2 linked regions of the Actinocorallia herbida genome follow. The protein of the gene in region 2 interacts with the protein of the main gene of each other region in a pairwise test. Links are inferred from orthologs where the notes say so. Each region holds a gene or a part of one and is shown on either strand. Other genes may lie near its edges.

Region 1 (8,898 bases), 7.7 Mb from region 2 along the record:
TCATCTCCTTGAACGCGTCGAGCAGCTCTTCGGTGCTGAGCTTCGCCATGATTCTTCCTCCGGTATGGCTTATTACTTCAGGTCTAAATGACCACGGGGGTCAGAGGTTCCGGCCTTATTCGGCCGGAGCCTCCTCGGTGACGGTGTCGGCACCCTCGGCGCGCTTGGCGCGCAGGGCCTCCGCCAGCTGAGCGGCCTGCGTCGGCAGCGCGTTGAACAGCGCCGCGGCGTTGCCCATCGAGGCCTTCATCGCACCCGCGAGCTTCGCGAGCAGAACCTCGCGAGACTCGAGGTCGGCCAGCTTGGTGACCTCGGCGGCGTCCAGCGACTTGCCGTCGAAGTAGCCGCCCTTGATCACCAGCAGCGGGTTCGCCTTCGAGAAGTCACGCAGGCCCTTGGCGGCCTCGACCACGTCGCCCTTGACGAACGCGATGGCAGAGGGACCCTGGAGCAGAGCGTCCAGACCCTCGATGCCGGCGTCCTTCGCGGCGATCTTGGTCAGCGTGTTCTTCACGACGGAGAACTTCGTCGTGTCACCGAGGCTGCGGCGCAGCTCCTTGAGCTGAGCCACAGTGAGCCCGCGGTACTCGGTCAGCACGGCGGCGCTGGAGCTGGAGAAGTCTTCCTTCAGCTCAGCGACGACCGTGGACTTGTCCGCCCTCGCCATGGGACTCCTTCATTTCACGGTTGACCACTCCCCGCTCACGCGGAGAGCCGACCACCGGAAAAGATCCCTGAAACACACAAAGCGCCCCGGCGCAGATGCACACGGGGCGTCACAGGAACTCAATCATGTGAAACTCGGGTCCACCTACGCGGGCCGCCCTGAGTTGCCTCAGGACTCTTCGGTTGCCATGCGGCAACGACCGGCGGTCTTCGGTTGCACCACAGACTACGGCAAGCCCGCCCACATGCCAAACCGAGCCCGGCCCACCCGGAGCCGCGCTCCCGGGCGCCGACCTGCCCGCGGACATGATCGAGGGCCCGGCGGCGCGCCCGCCGGGCCCCAGGGGACATGCCTCGCGAGAGGTCAGGGGACCTTGATGTCGCCGACCTGGTCGGCCGGGGGCGCGGCCACCGACACGTCCGAGCCGTAGTCGCGGAAGATCACGGTGACGTCGAAGGTCTTGCCCTCGCTGGTGGTCACGTGCGTGACGACCTTGCGCGGCAGGTTCTCGGCGTCGGACCAGAGGTCGAACGCCAGCTCCTCCGAGCCGTTGCTGAGCTGCTCGGCGGCCTGCTTCAGCTCGGGGTCGTACCGGGTGATCGCCTTCTTGACGTCGACCGTGCCCTGGTAGTGGACCGTCGCGACGCCGTCGATCTCCTCCTCGCCGACGCGCTTCACGTCGGTGGAGTCGGAGATGATCTTGGCGAGGTTGCCCGGGTCTGCCTGCTGGAACTGCTGGACCAGCGCGTCGGCGTCGAAGCCCGCGGCGCTCGCGGCGGCCCCGGCCGAGATCTTCATCCACGGCTTGCCGCCGCCGAGGAACTGCGAGAGCTGCTGGTTGCGGACGAACACCGTCTCGTCGAGCAGCACCACCTTGGTGCCCGCGGCGGGGACGTCCACCCCGGCGACGGAGAAGGTGTCCATGTCCACCGAGAAGGCGGGGGCCGGCTTCAGCCGGAACGACCCCGTCGCGTGGGCCTTGCCGGCCCCGGCGATGGTCAGCTCGGCGGTGAAGGTCTCGACCTTGTCCGCCTCCACCGCCACCTGGTCGAGGGCCGTGACCGCACTGACGTTCTCCGCCGGGAGCGCGGAGTCGGACGCCGAGCCGGAACACGCGCTGAGCGCCAGAACGAGGGAGGTGCCTACCGCGGCACCGGCAACGAGCTTCTTCATGCCACGCAGTCTGCCCGTCCTTTACCCGAAGCACATCCCCCGCCGGAACCAACCCGGAGCCCCGCCGCGTCAGCCTCACGAAGTACGGGCTCCCCCCGAACGGGCGAGGGCCCCGGAATCCGGGGCCCTCGCGCGGCATCGCCCCGGCTCAGGAGGCGGGGGCCGCGGCGATCTCGCCGGCGGGAGGCGGGGTGATCGTCACCGGCTTGCCGAAGTCGCGGAAGAGCATCGTGAGCTCGGCCGGGACGCCGTCTGCGGTGATGGACGCGACGGCCTTGCGCATCAGGTCGTCACCGTCCACCCAGATCTCGAAGGAGACCACGCCGTCTGCGCCGAAGTTCGCGGCGGCCTCCTTCGTCGCGGGGTCCGCGGCGAGCGCCGCGGTGTCGACGGTGCCCTTGTAGTGCACGGTCTGCGTGCCCTCGACGGTCTCCTCGCCGACCCGGACGACGTCGGATGACGCCGCGAACAGCGTGGCGAGCGTGTTCGGGTCGGTCTGCTGGATCGGGCCGAGCGCGTCACCGGCGCCGGCCGCGGCCGCGGCGTCCGCGAGGTCGACCTTCATCCACGGCTTGCCCGGAACGATCTCCTCTCCGCCCATGTTCATGTACATGATCTTGTCGATCAAGACCATGGTGATCGCGCCCTCGGCCCCCGCTTTCATCTCCAGCGACACCGCGGCGGTCGGCTTGACCTGGACGTGCCCGACGCCCTTGACCGTCGTCCCCGCGGAGACGACCGTCAGGTCCATCGCGAAGGAGTCCACGGCATTGGTGCTCGTGGCGACCTTCCGCACCGCCTCGACCGCGCTCGCGGGGGCGGCGGGGGCGGCGGCCGAGGGGGCCTCGGCCTTGCCGTCCTCGGGGGTGGACTCGGCGGAGCAGCCCACGAGCCCGAGGACGAGACATGTACCGGCGACGGTGCCGGCAACCCACTTCTTCATGTCCGGATCATCCGTTTCGGACATCTCAAAGATCACTCGAACGGCTCTTGGTTCAATAACGAATAACCGCCGACTTACTCCAGTCTCATCCAGGTCGCGGAACTCTTCGGCGTCGGCCCGAGGCCGACCCCCCGTCCACGGCTTTCCGAAACGCGAAAGGCCCGCGGGGGTGAACCCCCGCGGGCCTTTCAGGTGGCGCGGTGTCCTTCACCGGAGCGAAGGACGGGCGCCGGAAATCACTCGCCGTCGAGCTCCGCGGTGAAGCCGCGGGTGATCGACGGGTCCACCGGGATGCCGGGGGCCATCGTCGAGGTGACGGTGACCTTCTTGAGGTAGCGGCCCTTCGCGGCGGACGGCTTGAGACGAAGGATCTCCTCGATCGCGGCCGCGTAGTTCTCCACGAGCTGGCGGTCGTCGAAGGACGCCTTGCCGATGATGAAGTGGAGGTTCGAGTGCCGGTCGACGCGGAACTCGATCTTGCCGCCCTTGATCTCGGTGACGGCCTTGGTCACGTCCATCGTCACGGTGCCGGTCTTCGGGTTCGGCATGAGGCCACGCGGGCCGAGCACGCGGCCGAGTCGGCCGACCTTGCCCATCATGTCCGGGGTCGCGACGACGGCGTCGAAGTCCAGGAAGCCCTTGGAGATCTGCTCGATCATGTCGTCGGAGCCGACGAAGTCGGCACCCGCGGCGCGGGCCTCGTCGGCCTTGGCGCCACCGGCGATGACCAGCACGCGGGCGGTCTTACCGGTGCCGTGCGGCAGGTTGACGGTGCCGCGGACCATCTGGTCGGCCTTGCGCGGGTCGACGCCGAGGCGGGTGTTCACCTCGATGGTCGGGTCGAACTTGGTGACCTTGGTCTCCTTGGCCAGGCGGACCGCGTCGAGCGGGCTGTACAGCTCGTCGGCGTTGATCTTGTCCGTGGCGGCCCGGTAGGCCTTGCTGCGCTTCATACTGCTCCCCTTTCACGGGAGTTCGTGGTGTTAGCGGACCGCGCAGGTCCTACCACTGTGCTGACGGGCCGCGCCGTGCGGCGCGGCCCGGGGAAACTACTTGACCTCGATGCCCATGGAGCGGGCGGTGCCGGCGATGATCTTCGCGGCGGCGTCGATGTCGTTGGCGTTGAGGTCCTTCATCTTGAACTCGGCGATCTCACGGAGCTGGGCCTCGGTGATCGAGCCGACCTTGGTCTTGTGCGGGACCGCGGAGCCCTTGTCGATGCCGGCGGCCTTCAGGATCATCTGCGGCGCCGGGGGCGTCTTGGTGACGAAGGTGAAGGAGCGGTCTTCGTAGATGGTGATCTCAACGGGGATCACGTTGCCGCGCTGGGCCTCGGTGGCGGCGTTGTACTGCTTGCAGAAGTCCATGATGTTCACACCGTGCGGACCGAGGGCGGTACCGACGGGCGGCGCGGGGGTCGCGGCACCAGCGTTGAGCTGGACCTTGACGATCGCACTGACCTTTTTACGCTTCGGAGGCATGTTCGCCTTCCTTGTCCGTTCCGTTTTGTTTCGGCTCCGACTCCTGTACTCACAGGCAACATCCCCGGCTGGAACGTGAGCCGGGGATGTTGGAGCCCTTGAACCCCTACGCCGAAGGCGCCGGGGAGACTATATGAGGGTACCTGCCCCTCGGGTCCTCAAGACCCGAGGCGTGCGGAGCACCATGTCAGGTCAGATCTTCGAGACCTGGTTGAAGGACAGCTCGACCGGGGTCTCACGACCGAAGATCGAGACGAGCACCTTGAGCTTCTGGGTGTCGAGGTTGATCTCGTTGACCGTGGCCGGGAGCGTCGCGAAGGGGCCGTCCATGACGGTGACGGACTCGCCGACCTCGAAGTCGACGGTCGCGGCGGCCTTCGCGGAGGCGGACTTGGCGGCCTGCGCCTGCTCGGGGGCCTCGGGCGCCAGCAGCTTGGCGACCTCCTCGAGGCTGAGCGGCGACGGCTTGTTCGACAGGCCCACGAAGCCGGTCACGCCGGGAGTGTTGCGGACGGCGCCCCAGGACTCGTCGGTCAGCTCCATGCGCACCAGGATGTACCCGGGCAGGACCTTCTCGTTGACCTTCTGGCGCTTGCCGCCCTTGATCTCGGTGACCTCGTGCTGAGGCACCTCGATCTGGAAGATGTAGTCCTCCATGTTCAGGGTCGTGGTGCGGGTCTCGATGTTGCTCTTGACCCGGTTCTCGTACCCCGCGTAGGAGTGGATGACGTACCAGTCGCCCGGCAGCATCCGCAGTTCGCGCGTGAACTCGGCGATCGGGTCGACCACGGGGGCGGGCTCGCCTTCCTCGGCGGCCTCGGCTTCCTCGTCGGCGTCCTCTTCGGACTCCTCGGCGTCGACCTCGTCGAGCTCGACCTCTTCAGCCCCGGTGTCCTCCGCCTCAGCGTCCTCTCCCTGCGGGAGAACCTCATCCGACAGCGGCTCCTGCGGGAGCTCGTCGTGGAACTGCGAGGACTCGGACACGTCGGTGGCTCTCTCTCTACGGGGACGGGTGGTGGAGCGCTTCGCGCGGCTCTTCTCAGGCGAAGAGGGCGAAGATGCCCTTCTGGAGTCCCCAGTCGAGCAGCGAGACGAGGCCGATCATGACGAGGACGAAGACCAACGACACGATCGTGTAGTTGATGAGCTCCTTGCGGGTCGGCCAGATGACCTTGCGCAGCTCGCCGATGACCTGGCGGATGAAGAGGGCGGGGCCGGTGCGCTTGCGCTTCGCAGGCTTGCCCTTGTCCTCGGTCGCGGCGTCGCGGATGTCAGTCGCCATCTCACCCTCGTTCGGATTGATCGTCCGACACGGCGTGGTATCCGCCGCGCGTGCATTCACTTTATGCGCGCTCACGTGCGGCTGGGAACGTGAAGCTGCTCCGCAGGGCAAGAGGGACTCGAACCCCCAACCGCCGGTTTTGGAGACCGGAGCGCTACCAATTGCGCCATTGCCCTACAGCGGGCGTGCTTGCGCACCGCCCCGCTAGGCCAGCAGCATACGTGCCTGAGCGCGCCACGTCGAACCGGAGCCCGCGCGTCGCGTCTAGTCCTTCCGGGTGGTTCCGCCCACAGAACCCCATGAACCCCTGTCTGATCAGGCAGGATTGGCAGATGGAGCGCCGTGATCTCGCTTTGCTGCCCAAGGCACATCTGCATCTGCATTTCACCGGTTCGATGCGGCACAGCACCCTCGTGGAGCTGGCGCTCCGGCATGGCGTGCGCCTGCCCGAGGCGCTCGTGTCGGAGTGGCCGCCCGCACTGCGCGCCACCGACGAGCGCGGCTGGTTCCGCTTCCAGCGGCTGTACGACCTCGCCAGGTCGGTGCTCCAGCGGCCCGACGACCTGATCCGGCTCGTCCTGGAGACCGCCGAGGACGAGGCCGCGGAGGGGTCGGGCTGGCTGGAGATCCAGGTCGACCCGTCGGGCTATCAGAGCCGTTTCGGCGGGCTCACGCCCACGCTGGAGCTGGTCCTGGAGGCCGCGCGCCGGGCCGAGGAGGCCACCGGGGTCGGCATCGGCGTGATCGTCGCGGCGAACCGGACCCGGCATCCGCTGGACGCGAAGATCCTCGCGAGGCTCGCCGCGCAGTACGCCGGCCGGGGCGTCGTCGGCTTCGGGCTGTCGAACGACGAGCGGCGCGGCAGGCCGTACGAGTTCGAGGGCGCGTTCCGCATCGCGGCCAGGGCCGGGCTGCTGCTGGCGCCGCACGGCGGGGAGCTGCAGGGCCCGGAGTCGGTGCGGCCTTGCCTCGAACTGCTGCACGCCGACCGGCTCGGCCACGGAGTGCGCTCCGTGGAGGATCCGCGCCTGGTCGAGCAGATCGCCAGGCTCGGGGTGACCCTGGAGGTCTGCCCTGCGTCGAACGTGTCGCTGGGGGTGGCCTCCAGTGCCGCGGAGGTCCCGGTGCGGACCCTGTTCGAGGCGGGCGTGCCGATGGCGCTGGGCGCCGACGACCCGCTGCTGTTCGGTTCGCGGCTGGTCACCCAGTACGAGCTGGCGCGCAGCGAGCACGGCTTCACCGACGAGGAACTCGCCGCGCTCGCCCGGTCGTCGATCCACGGCTCGGCCGCGCCCGAGGCGGTCCGCAAACGGCTGCTGGCGGGCGTGGACGACTGGCTCGCGGCGCCCGCCTAGCGCGCGGTGCCCGGGGTGTCCTCGTCGAGGCTGAGGCCGATGAAGACCGGCTCGTTGACGAGAGTCACCCCGAAGGCCGCCCGGACCCCTTCGCGCACCTCGCGGGCGAGGGCGACGAGGTCGGCCGCGGTCCCTTCGGCGCCGGGATTGGTGAGCGCGAGGGTGTGCTTGGTCGACAGCCGGACGGGCCCTCGGGCGTGGCCCCTGGTGAATCCCGCGCGGTCGATGAGCCAGGCCGCCGAGGTCTTGGTGCGGCCGTCGGGCTCGGGGAAGGCCGGGAAGCCCTCCGCGCGCTCGGTGAGGAGGGCGAGTTCCGCGGGGGTGAGGATCGGGTTGGTGAAGAAACTGCCCGCGCTGCGCGTGTCGGGGTCGGCGGGGTCGAGGACCATGCCCTTGCCCTTGCGCAACTCCAGGACCGCCGCGCGCACTTCGGGCAAGGGCGCGCACTCGCCCGCCTCGACGCCCAGGCGCCGCGCGAGCTCGGCGTACTTGACGGGGCGGGACTCTCCGGTCTCGGCCAGCGCGAAGGTGACAGAGAGCACGACGTGCCTGTCGTCGCCCTTGAAGGCGCTGTGCCGGTAGGTGAAGGCGCACTCGTCTGCGGCCAGGGTGCGGATCGCGTCGTCCTTGCGGTCGTAGACGCGGACCTCGGTGATCGTCTCGCTGACGTCCTGGCCGTAGGCGCCGACGTTCTGGATCGGGGTGGCGCCGACCCGGCCGGGGATGCCGGACAGGCACTCCAGCCCGGCAAGCCCCGCGGCGACGGTCCTGGCGACGAGCGCGTCCCAGTCCTCGCCCGCCTCGGCCCGGACGGTGCCGCCGTTGATCGCGACACCGCGGGTGGCGACCCGCACGACGGTGCCGGGGAAGCCCGCGTCGCTGACGACGAGGTTGCTGCCGCCGCCGAGGACGAGGACGGGCTCGCCCTCCCGGTCGGCGGCGCGCACCGCGGCGACGAGGTCGTCCTCGGTGGTGACCTCGACGAAGGTGCGGGCGGGCCCGCCGAGGCGCAGGGTGGTGTATCCGGACAGGAGGACGTCCTGGCAGTGGACGTTCATGTCTCCCCCTCGGTCGCACGGGCTGGGCGGGGCGAGCCCGGTGGGGCGGGCTCGGGCGGGGCGCTGCGCGCACGCGTGACGCCGCGTGCGCGCACGACCCGGTCTCAGGCTAGCCGGACGACGGCCTTGGCCTGGCTCAGCACCTTCTGGTCGCCGGAACGGGCGGTGAGGCCGACGACGACCTTGTTGTCCGCGAGCTTCTCCTCGACGACCCCGCTGATCACGATGGTGGTGCCGGCCTGGTGGGGGACGGGGACCATGCCGGCGAAGCGGACGCCGTAGTCCAGGACGGCGCCGGGGTCGCCGACCCAGTCGGTGACGAACCTGCCGCCCTGGGCCATGGTGAACATGCCGTGCGCGATGATGTCGGGGAGGCCGACGGACTTGGCGAAGTGCTCGTCCCAGTGGATGGGGTTGAAGTCACCGGACGCGCCCGCGTACATCACGAGGTTGAGCCGCTTGACGTCATAGGTCTGCGCCGGGATCTCGGTGCCGACCTCTACCTCGTCGTACTTGACGGTAGCCGCCATGATCACGCCCCCCGCTCGACGATGGTGTTGTACGTGGTGACGACGAGCTCGCCCTGCGCGTCCCGGATCTCGGTGACGATCTTCAGCAGCTCGTTGCGGCCGGCCTTGCGGATGTCGGCGATGGTCGCCTGCGCGGACAGGGCGTCCCCGGCGACGATCGGGCGCTTGTACTCGAAGCGCTGCTCGCCGTGCACGACCATGGCGTAGTTGAGACCCAGCTCGGGGTCGGAGAAGTAGTCGCCGCCGAGGGAGAACGCGATCGGGAACGTGGGCGGGGCGACCACGTCGGGGTGGCCCGCGGCCTGCGCCGCCTCGGGGTCGCGGTAGATCGGGTTGCGGTCGCCGATCGCGTCGGCGAACTCGCGGATCTTCACCCGGGAGACCTCATAAGGAGGACTGGGCGGAAAGG
Region 2 (8,815 bases):
GCTGGTCCCGCCGGGTGGCGGCGGACAGTCTCTTGGCCATGTGTGTTCTCGTCCTCCCGGACTCTATTTTCCGAGATAAGACGCGAGCTCGGTACGCGCCACCGAACGCAGGTGGACCTCGTCGGGCCCGTCGGCGAGCCGGAGCGAGCGGGCGCCCGCCCACATCGCGGCGAGCGGGAAGTCGTCGGAGACGCCTCCGCCGCCGTGGATCTGGATGGCCCGGTCGATGACCTCGCCCGCGACGCGCGGCGCGACGACCTTGATCGCGGCGACCTCGGTGCGCGCGCCCTTGGGCCCGACGGTGTCGATCAGCCAGGCGGTCTTGAGGGTGAGCAGGCGGGCCTGCTCGATGGCGATGCGCGACTCGGCGATCTGCTGCTGCACGACGCCCTGCTGGGCGAGCGCCTTGCCGAACGCGACCCTGTCCACCGCGCGTTGGCACATGAGTTCGAGCGCGCGCTCGGCCATCCCGAGGGCCCGCATGCTGTGGTGGATGCGGCCGGGTCCGAGGCGGGCCTGGGCGATGGCGAAACCGCCGCCCTCCTCGCCGATCAGGTTCTCGACGGGCACCCGCACGTCCTCCAGGAGGATCTCGCAGTGCCCCTGCTGGTCGTGCCTGCCGAAGACGGGCAGGGACCGGACGATGGTGAGGCCGGGGGCGTCGAGGGGGACGAGGACCATCGACTGCTGGAGGTAGGGGTGGCCCTCGGGGTCGGTCTTGCCCATGAGGATCATGACCTTGCAGCGCGGGTCCGCCGCGCCGGTGGTCCACCACTTGCGGCCGTTGATCACGTAGTGGTCGCCGTCGCGCACGATGGAGGTGGCGATGTTGGTGGCGTCGGAGCTGGCGACATCGGGCTCGGTCATGCCGAAGCACGACCGGATCTCGCCTGCCAGCAGCGGCTTCAACCACTTCTCCTGCTGCTCGGGCGTGCCGAACAGGTGGAGCACCTCCATGTTGCCGGTGTCGGGGGCCGCGCAGTTGGTGGCCTCGGGGGCCAGCAGCGGGGAGCGGCCGGTGACCTCGGCGAGGGTCGCGTACTCGGTGTTGGTGAGGCCCGAGACGTCCGGCAGGAAGAGGTTCCACAGGCCGGCCGCCCGCGCCTCGCGCTTCAGCTCCTCGACGATCGGAGGCACCTCGTGCGGCCTGCCCGCGGCCACCAGCTCGGCGTGCTGACTGGCGTAGACGGGTTCGGCCGGGTAGACGTGCTTCGTCATGAAATCTTCGAGCCGGGCCAGATACGACGCGGCCCGCTCACTCAACGCGAAGTCCATGGCGGTATCCTAACTGACCCGTCAGTTACTTGAAGGAGGGGTCCCATGGAACTCCACGGGAAGGTCGCCTGGATCACGGGCGGCGCGGCAGGGATCGGCGCGGCCGTGGCCCGCAGGCTGGCCGGGCTCGGCGCGCACGTGGTGCTCGCCGACGTCGACACGGCCGGCGGGGAGAAGCTCGCCGCCGAGCTGGGCGGCCTGTTCGTCCGCTGCGACGTGCGCGAGCCCGCCGAGAGCGTCAAGGCGGTCGAAGCGGCCGTCGCGCGCTTCGGCGGGCTCGACATCGCCTTCCTCAACGCCGGGGTCGCCACCGGCTCGGGCATGGGCGAGTTCTTCGACGTCGAGCGCTACCGCCGCGCGATGTCGATCAACCTCGACGGCGTCGTCTACGGCGTCAACGCCGCGCTCCCCGCGCTGCGCGCGCGCGGCGGCGGGCAGATCATCGCGACCGCCTCGATGGCCGGGCTCACCCCCATGCCGATCGACCCGCTGTACGCGGCGAACAAGACCGCCGTCGTCGGGCTGATCCGCTCGCTCGGGCCCGCCTACGAGGGTGAGAACATCAAGGTGAACGCGCTGTGCCCGTCGTTCGCCGAGACCGCCATCCTCGACGGTCTGCGCGAGGCGCTCGGCTCGTTCCCCATCCTCGACGTCGAGACCGTCGCCGACGCCTTCCTGAAGATCCTGGACTCCGACCTCGTCGGCCAGGCGTGGCCGGTCGTGCCCGGCCGCGACATCGAACCGTTCCGTTTCCGGGGCGTCCCCGGGCCGAGGAGCTGACATGCGCGCCATCCAGATCACCGAGTTCGGCGGACCCGAGGTCCTCACCCTGGCCGACCTGCCGGAACCCGTCGCCGGGCCGGGCCAGGTCCTCGTGGACGTGACCCGCGCGGGCGTCAACTACGCCGACACCCATCAGGCGGAGAACACCTACCTCGCCGCCTCCAAGCTGCCGATGGTCCCCGGCGGCGAGATCGCCGGGACGGCCGGGGGCCGCCGCGTCGTCGGCCTCACCGCCGACGGCGGAGGCTACGCCGAGAAGGCGCTCGCGCTCGAAGGGGCGCTCTACGACATCCCGGACGGCGTGGACGACATGACCGCGCTCGGCCTCATCGTGCAGGGCGCGACGGCCTGGGTGATGCTGCGCAAGAGCGTCCACCTGGAGCCGGGGGAGACCGTGGTGGTCCACGCGGCGGCGGGCGGCGTCGGCACGCTGGCCGTCCAGCTGGCCAAGGCGTTCGGCGCGGGCCGCGTCATCGCGACGGCGTCCAGCCCCGAGAAGCGCGAGTTCGCGCTGAGCCTCGGCGCGGACGTCGCGGTGGACCCCGCCACGCCCGAGCTGCGCAAGGCCCTCATCGAGGCCAACGGCGGCCGCCGCGTCGACGTCGTGCTGGAGATGACCGGCGGCACGGTGACCGACCAGTCCCTGGCCGCCCTCGCCCCCTTCGGCCGCCTCGCCTTCTACGGCATGGCCTCTCGGGAGCAGCCTTCGCCCATCTCCGCGCCCTCGCTCCTGCGGCACTCCACGGCCGTCGTAGGCATGTGGCTCCCTCATGTCCTCACCCTGCCCGGCGACATCATGCGCCGCGCGATGACCGAGCTCTTCGACCTCGCCGCCGCGGGCACCCTGAAGGTCGTCAACGGTGGCGAGTACGCCCTCACCGACGCCCGCTCCGCCCACGAGGCCCTGCGCTCCCGTAAGACCATCGGAAAGCTCGTCCTCGACCCCTCCCGCTGAACCTATGGCCCGGCCGGACGGCTCCACGCGCTCCGGCCGGGACCGTAGTTCGGGGTGTTCTGTACCCGATCATCGGCTTTGTGACCCAAGTGACGGATCTTGATCCCTGCAAACTAGAGCTTTCCGATTGACTCAATAGGAAATGCAGGCCAGGATGGGTCCCATGACGCTGACGACCACGGAAGTCGGGGCCCCGACGCTCGCCGAGCGTGCCCGGCTCTTCGCCGAGACGAGTGATGAGTGGCTGCACCGCGTGCGGCTCGACCCCCAGGGCCGCTGGTACGAGCGGATCGAAGGGGACGAGGACTACGAGGTGTGGATCATCAGCTGGCTCCCCGGCCAGAGCACCGGGTTCCACGACCACGGCGGATCCGCCGGGGCCTTCGCCGTCGTCCTCGGCGAGCTCGAGGAGGCGACGCTCCGCGCCGAGCAGGCGCTCTCCGGCGGACGGGTCAGGCACTTCGGCACGCACCACATCCACGACGTCCGCAACGTCTCCGCCGCCCCCGCGGTGAGCGTCCACGTCTACTCGCCGCCGCTGTCCACGATGAACCGGTACGACCTGACGCCCGAGGGCGAGCTGACCGTCCTCAAGACCGAGTCCGCGGAGGAGTGGTGACCCGCCCCGCCGGCGCCCGCTCCATCGACGAACTCCTCGCCGAAGCCCGCGCCCGCCTCGTCCGCGTGACGCCCGCGCAGGCCCACGCCGAAGCCGCGTACGCCGAAGACCCGGCCCTGCTCATCGACATCCGCCCCGCCGCGCAGCGCGCGGAAGAGGGCGAGATCCCCGGCGCGCTCGTCATCGAACGCAACGTCCTGGAGTGGCGCCTCGACCCCGAGAGCGACGCCAGGATCGCGGCCGCGACGGGCTACGACGTCCGCGCCGTCGTCTTCTGCTCCGAGGGCTACACCTCGAGCCTCGCCGCCGCCGCCCTCCAGGAACTGGGCCTTTCCCGTGCCACCGACCTCGAAGGCGGCTTCGTCGCCTGGCGCGCCGCGGGGCTGCCGACCGCCGCCACGGTCAGCCCGCAGACCCTCCCGGCGACCCCCGCGGTCCTGCACTAGGCCCCGCGCCGGAGGCCGCGGGACGGCCCGGGAGGGCGGAAAGCGATATTCGATCTGCGCCGCGTCCGAACAGCGGTAGAGTGTCAACCATGGCAGCAGCGCTAGAGACGACGACGCCGGGGCACACCCGGCACTCGGAGCCTGCGCGCTGACCTCCGAGACACCAGATGAGGCCCCGGGAGATCACTCCCGGGGCCTCATCGCTTCCCAGACGAATTCGAGCGATCAAGGAGTTCCCGTGTCCGAACTGCGCGTCACCCTCGGCGGAGACGAGCGAGCGGTGGCCGCCGGCACCACGGCGGGCCAGGTCCTCGACGACGCCGGGCGCGGTGGCCCGAAGATCGTCGCCGCCCGGGTGAACGGCGAGCTGCGCGACCTGGAGTACGCCGTCACCGACGGGGACGACCTTGAGGGCGTCGAGATCGACTCCAAGGACGGCCGCGACATCCTGCGGCACTCCACCGCGCACGTCATGGCCCAGGCCGTCCAGGAGCTCTTCCCGGACGCCAAGCTGGGCATCGGCCCGCCCGTCATGAACGGCTTCTACTACGACTTCGACGTGGCGGAGCACTTCACCCCCGACGACCTGAAGAAGATCGAGCGCCGCATGCGCGAGCTCGTCAAGCAGGGCCAGCGGTTCTCCCGCCGGGTCGTCACCGACGAGCAGGCCCGCGCCGAGCTCGCCGACGAGCCCTACAAGCTCGAACTGATCGGCCTCAAGGGCGGCGCCGGGGTCGACGACGAGGAGTCGGTCGAGGTCGGCGGCGCCGAGCTCACCATCTACGACAACCTCGACGCCAAGACCGGCGACCTGTGCTGGAAGGACCTCTGCCGGGGCCCGCACCTGCCGACCACCCGGAACATCCCCGCCTTCAAGCTGATGCGCGCCGGCGGCGCCTACTGGCGCGGCAGCGAGAAGAACCCGCAGCTCCAGCGCATCTACGGCACCGCCTGGGAGTCCCGCGACAAGCAGGACGAGTACCTGAGGATGCTGGAGGAGGCCGAGAAGCGCGACCACCGCAAGCTGGGCGCCGAGCTCGACCTGTTCTCCTTCCCGCCGATCATCGGCTCCGGCCTGCCGGTGTTCCACCCCAAGGGCGGCATCATCCGGCGCGAGCTGGAGAACTACTCGCGCGTCCGGCACGAGCAGGCGGGCTACTCGTTCGTCAACACCCCGCACATCACCAAGGGCCAGCTGTACGAGACCTCCGGGCACCTCGGCTGGTACCGCGACGGCATGTTCCCGCCCATGGAGCTGGAGGGCGCCGAGTACTTCCTCAAGCCCATGAACTGCCCCATGCACAACCTGATCTTCGACGCGCGGGGCAGGTCGTACAAGGAGCTGCCGCTGCGCCTGTTCGAGTTCGGCACCGTGTACCGGTACGAGAAGTCCGGCGTCGTGCACGGCCTCACCCGCGTGCGCGGCCTCACCCAGGACGACGCGCACATCTACTGCACCAGGGAGCAGACCCAGGACGAGCTGCACTCGCTCCTGAAGTTCGTGCTCGACCTGCTGCGCGACTACGGCCTCGACGACTTCTACCTGGAGCTGTCGACCCGCGACCCGAAGAAGTCCGTCGGCTCGGACGAGGAGTGGGAGGAGGCGACCGAGATGCTGCGGGTCGCCGCCGAGAACTCCGGCCTCGCCCTCGTCCCGGACCCGGAAGGCGCCGCCTTCTACGGGCCGAAGATCTCCGTCCAGGCCCGTGACGCGATCGGCCGCACCTGGCAGATGTCCACCATCCAGATGGACCTCCAGCTGCCGAAGCTGTTCAACCTGGAGTACCAGGCCGCCGACGGCACCCGCCAGCGCCCCGTCATGATCCACCGGGCGCTGTTCGGCTCGATCGAGAGGTTCTTCGGCGTCCTGCTGGAGCACTACGCGGGCGCGATGCCGCCGTGGCTGGCCCCGGTCCAGGTCGTCGGAATCCCGATCGCCGACGAGCACGTGCCGTACCTGGAGAAGGTCGCCGCGAAGCTCCGCGACCTCGGGGTCCGCGTGGAGGTCGACGCCTCCGGCGACCGGATGCAGAAGAAGATCCGCAACGCCCAGAAGCAGAAGGTCCCCTTCATGCTGCTGGCCGGTGACGACGACGTCGCCAAGGACGCCGTCTCGTTCCGCTACCGCAACGGCGAGCAGAACAACGGCGTCGCGGTGGACGCCGCCGTCGCCGAGATCCTCAAGGCCATCGCCGACCGCGTGCAGGTCTGACGCCGCCGGACGTGATCTGATCGGGTCCGGACGATCTTCGTCCGGACCCGATCGGATCGGTACTATTCGGGGTGTGACGGGGACCACGATGCCGCGCACGCCCGCGCGGGAGAAGCTGCTCGACGCCGCCGGACGCCTGATCCTCGGCAGCGGGTGGCAGCGGCTGCGCGTCTCGCATGTGGCGGTCGAGGCGGGGGTGAGCCGGCAGAGCGCCTACAACGAGTTCGGCTCCAAGGAGGCGCTCGGCGAGGCGCTGGTGATGCGCGAGTTCGAACGCCACCTCGACGGCCTCACCGAGCAGCTCCTCGACCGGCGCGAGGACGTCGGGCTCGCGGTCGAGGAGGCGGTGCTCTACACGTTCCGGTCGGCCTCGGCCAACCCGGTGCTCAAGGCCGTGCTGACCAGCGCCCGCACGGGCCTGGTCATGGGCGAGCTGGCCGAGGTGGTGCGCAACCGCGAGGTGCCGCCGCTGCCGCAGGCGATCACCGCGGTGACCGCGCTGGTGGCCAGGCACCGGCCCGATCTCGACCCGTTCTCGGTCCGGCTGGCGATCGACATGGTCCTGCGGGTGACCGTCAGCTACCTGGTCACGCCCGAGGGCTCGCACGAGGACGCCGCCGCCAGGATCGCGCTGATGGCGACCAGGGTCCTGGGCCTTCCGGTGCGGTAGCCTCTGGTTTCCTTCCCTACCCCCCAGTAACGCCCATGGGAGAGCACATGCCGGAGACCACCCTGGTCCACCGGGTCCTCGGCAGGTCCGGTTACGTCCTCGCCGCCGTCCTCGTCCTCGGCGCGGGCGCGGTCCTGGCGCAGCCGCTGCTCGAAGACGAGCCGACGGCCACGGGAGCGGCGCCCGGTGCGCCCGCCGAAGGGGACTCCGCGGCGCCCGCGCCCAGCGACTACTTCCCCGACCTCGGCGGCGGTGCCACGGCGGACCCGGGCAAAGGCTCCGGGGGCGGCTCGGGCCAGGGCACCCAGAAGGGCGCCGACGGCCCCTGCGGCACCCAGCGGGCCTTCTACAAGCGCGCGGACGACGGCGTGAAGGTCACCGTGGTCTTCACCGGCGTGGGCGCGGTCCGCGCCCTCGTCGTCCCGGCCAACGGCGAGCCCAGCATGCAGAGCTACACCACCGCGGGCGACCCCACCCCGCACATCTTCGACTTCCCGGACGTCTCGTCCCAGGCCGTCAAGAAGGTCGGCCTGACCGTCACCACGCGGGAAGGCGCCCGCGACTGCGAGCTCCAGCGCAGGTAGCCGGACGCCGCCCGGTCAGGGGCGGGGCTGCTCGTCGGGCATGCGGACGTCCTCGACGGTGACGTTCACCGACGCGACGCGCAGGCCGAGCATGAGGCCGACGATCCGGGCCACGTTGGTCTTGACGACCTTGGCGACCTCCATGACGACGCTGCCGTACTCGACGATCAGGGCGATGTCGACGGAGATCTCGTTGTCCAGGACGCGGGCGCGGACGCGGGGCTCGCCCCGGTCGCTCATGCCGATGCGCTGGCGGACCGCCTCCATCGTCTCGGAGGTGCGGCTCTGCCCGCCGAGTGCGGCGACCCCGCTGACCTCCAGCGCGGCGAGCGCGGCGATCTTCTCGACGACCTCGTCCTCGATCTTTATCTGCCCCTGCACGCCGCCCTGGTGGCGGGGCGCCTCCTCGGCCGGGGGAGGCGGCGGCGCGGGCGCGACGGGTTCCGGCTGGTAGGGCTCGGGGGCCTTGTAGACCTCCGGGGGCGCGGCCTCGGCCGGGTAGCCCGGCTGGGCGTAGGACTCCGGGGCCGGGGCGTAGGACTCCTGCGCGTACGACTCCGGGGAGTAGGACTCGGGCGAGAAGGGGTCCCCGCTGCGCCGCCGGCCGGTCGCAGCGAACTCCGCCGGGGCCTGGCCCGGCGGCAGGACCGTGCCGGTCGAGACGCCCGCGGACATCGCCGACATCGCGGCAGCGGTGCCCTGGTGGCCGCCCTGCTGCGGCGCGCCCTGCTGCTGTTGCTGCGCGGGGGCCTGCTGCGGCGGCGCCGCGGGGGCCGCGGCCGACGGGGCGGGGAAGTACGGCATCGGCGGCCTGGCCTCGGCTCGGTGTTCCCCGCCGTAGGGGCGGTCGAGATCGGTCATCGCGGACTCCTCCTGCATGGCCTGGTCGCGCGGTCAATCATGTCGGAGAAGTCTGAGCAGCACCTATGAATACCGGTATTCGTGATGATTTGGTGCTAAACGGGAAGTGACCGGTCCGGTGGTGGGCTCCCCGGCGAAGCCGGGTTCTTCGAGAGCCTGCCCCGGGCCTGGTGGGTACGGTCCGGTGGTGGGCTCCCCGGCGAAGCCGGGTTCTTCGAGAGCCTGCCCCGGGCCTGGTGGGTACGGTCCGGTGGTGGGCTCCCCGGCGAAGCCGGGTTCTTCGAGAGCCTGCCACCGGGCCCGGTGGGTACGGTCCGGTTTCCCCCCGCGCGGCGGGCCCGCCTATCCTGGGCAGGCCTAGGAAAGGGGATGCGGTGGGACACGACCCGGGTGAGATGGAGGAGCAGCAG

What was found.
Region 1: the proteins of thrS (region 2) and rplA interact in binary tests that used the Escherichia coli proteins (3 or more experiments, as listed by UniProt). The link is inferred for Actinocorallia herbida from one-to-one orthologs.

Annotation. Positions count from the first base shown.
Region 1 is NZ_RJKE01000001.1:9,616,039-9,624,936, reverse strand. Bases 1,879-4,872 are described here. They hold rplA (50S ribosomal protein L1), read right to left. Parts: upstream 3,737-4,872; coding sequence 3,020-3,736; downstream 1,879-3,019. Other genes in these bases: nusG (transcription termination/antitermination protein NusG), read right to left, coding at 4,457-4,872; rplK (50S ribosomal protein L11), read right to left, coding at 3,833-4,264; EDD29_RS43955 (SCO4651 family lipoprotein), read right to left, coding at 1,989-2,783. Also shown: rplL (50S ribosomal protein L7/L12), read right to left, coding at 1-49; rplJ (50S ribosomal protein L10), read right to left, coding at 116-667; EDD29_RS43960 (SCO4651 family lipoprotein), read right to left, coding at 1,031-1,840; more of nusG, read right to left, coding at 4,873-5,248; preprotein translocase subunit SecE, read right to left, coding at 5,304-5,546; EDD29_RS43925 (adenosine deaminase), read left to right, coding at 5,879-6,901; EDD29_RS43920 (UDP-N-acetylmuramate dehydrogenase), read right to left, coding at 6,898-7,959; EDD29_RS43915 (MaoC family dehydratase), read right to left, coding at 8,064-8,489; EDD29_RS43910 (MaoC family dehydratase N-terminal domain-containing protein), read right to left, coding at 8,492-8,898. UniProt on the Escherichia coli protein: One of the primary rRNA binding proteins, it binds very close to the 3'-end of the 23S rRNA. Forms part of the L1 stalk. It is often not seen in high-resolution crystal structures, but can be seen in cryo_EM and 3D reconstruction models.
Region 2 is NZ_RJKE01000001.1:1,939,696-1,948,510, forward strand. The notes cover bases 3,893-6,803. They hold thrS (threonine--tRNA ligase), read left to right. Parts: upstream 3,893-4,316; coding sequence 4,317-6,290; downstream 6,291-6,803. Other genes in these bases: EDD29_RS09185 (rhodanese-like domain-containing protein), read left to right, coding at 3,893-4,078; EDD29_RS09195 (TetR/AcrR family transcriptional regulator), read left to right, coding at 6,364-6,803. In the rest of the region: EDD29_RS09160 (TetR/AcrR family transcriptional regulator), read right to left, coding at 1-40; EDD29_RS09165 (acyl-CoA dehydrogenase family protein), read right to left, coding at 64-1,275; EDD29_RS09170 (SDR family oxidoreductase), read left to right, coding at 1,321-2,055; EDD29_RS09175 (quinone oxidoreductase family protein), read left to right, coding at 2,057-3,013; EDD29_RS09180 (cysteine dioxygenase), read left to right, coding at 3,177-3,632; more of EDD29_RS09185, read left to right, coding at 3,629-3,892; more of EDD29_RS09195, read left to right, coding at 6,804-6,960; EDD29_RS45335 (hypothetical protein), read left to right, coding at 7,008-7,544; EDD29_RS09205 (Asp23/Gls24 family envelope stress response protein), read right to left, coding at 7,560-8,405; EDD29_RS09210 (HIT family protein), read left to right, coding at 8,801-8,815. UniProt on the Escherichia coli protein: Catalyzes the attachment of threonine to tRNA(Thr) in a two-step reaction: L-threonine is first activated by ATP to form Thr-AMP and then transferred to the acceptor end of tRNA(Thr). The rate-limiting step is amino acid activation in the presence of tRNA.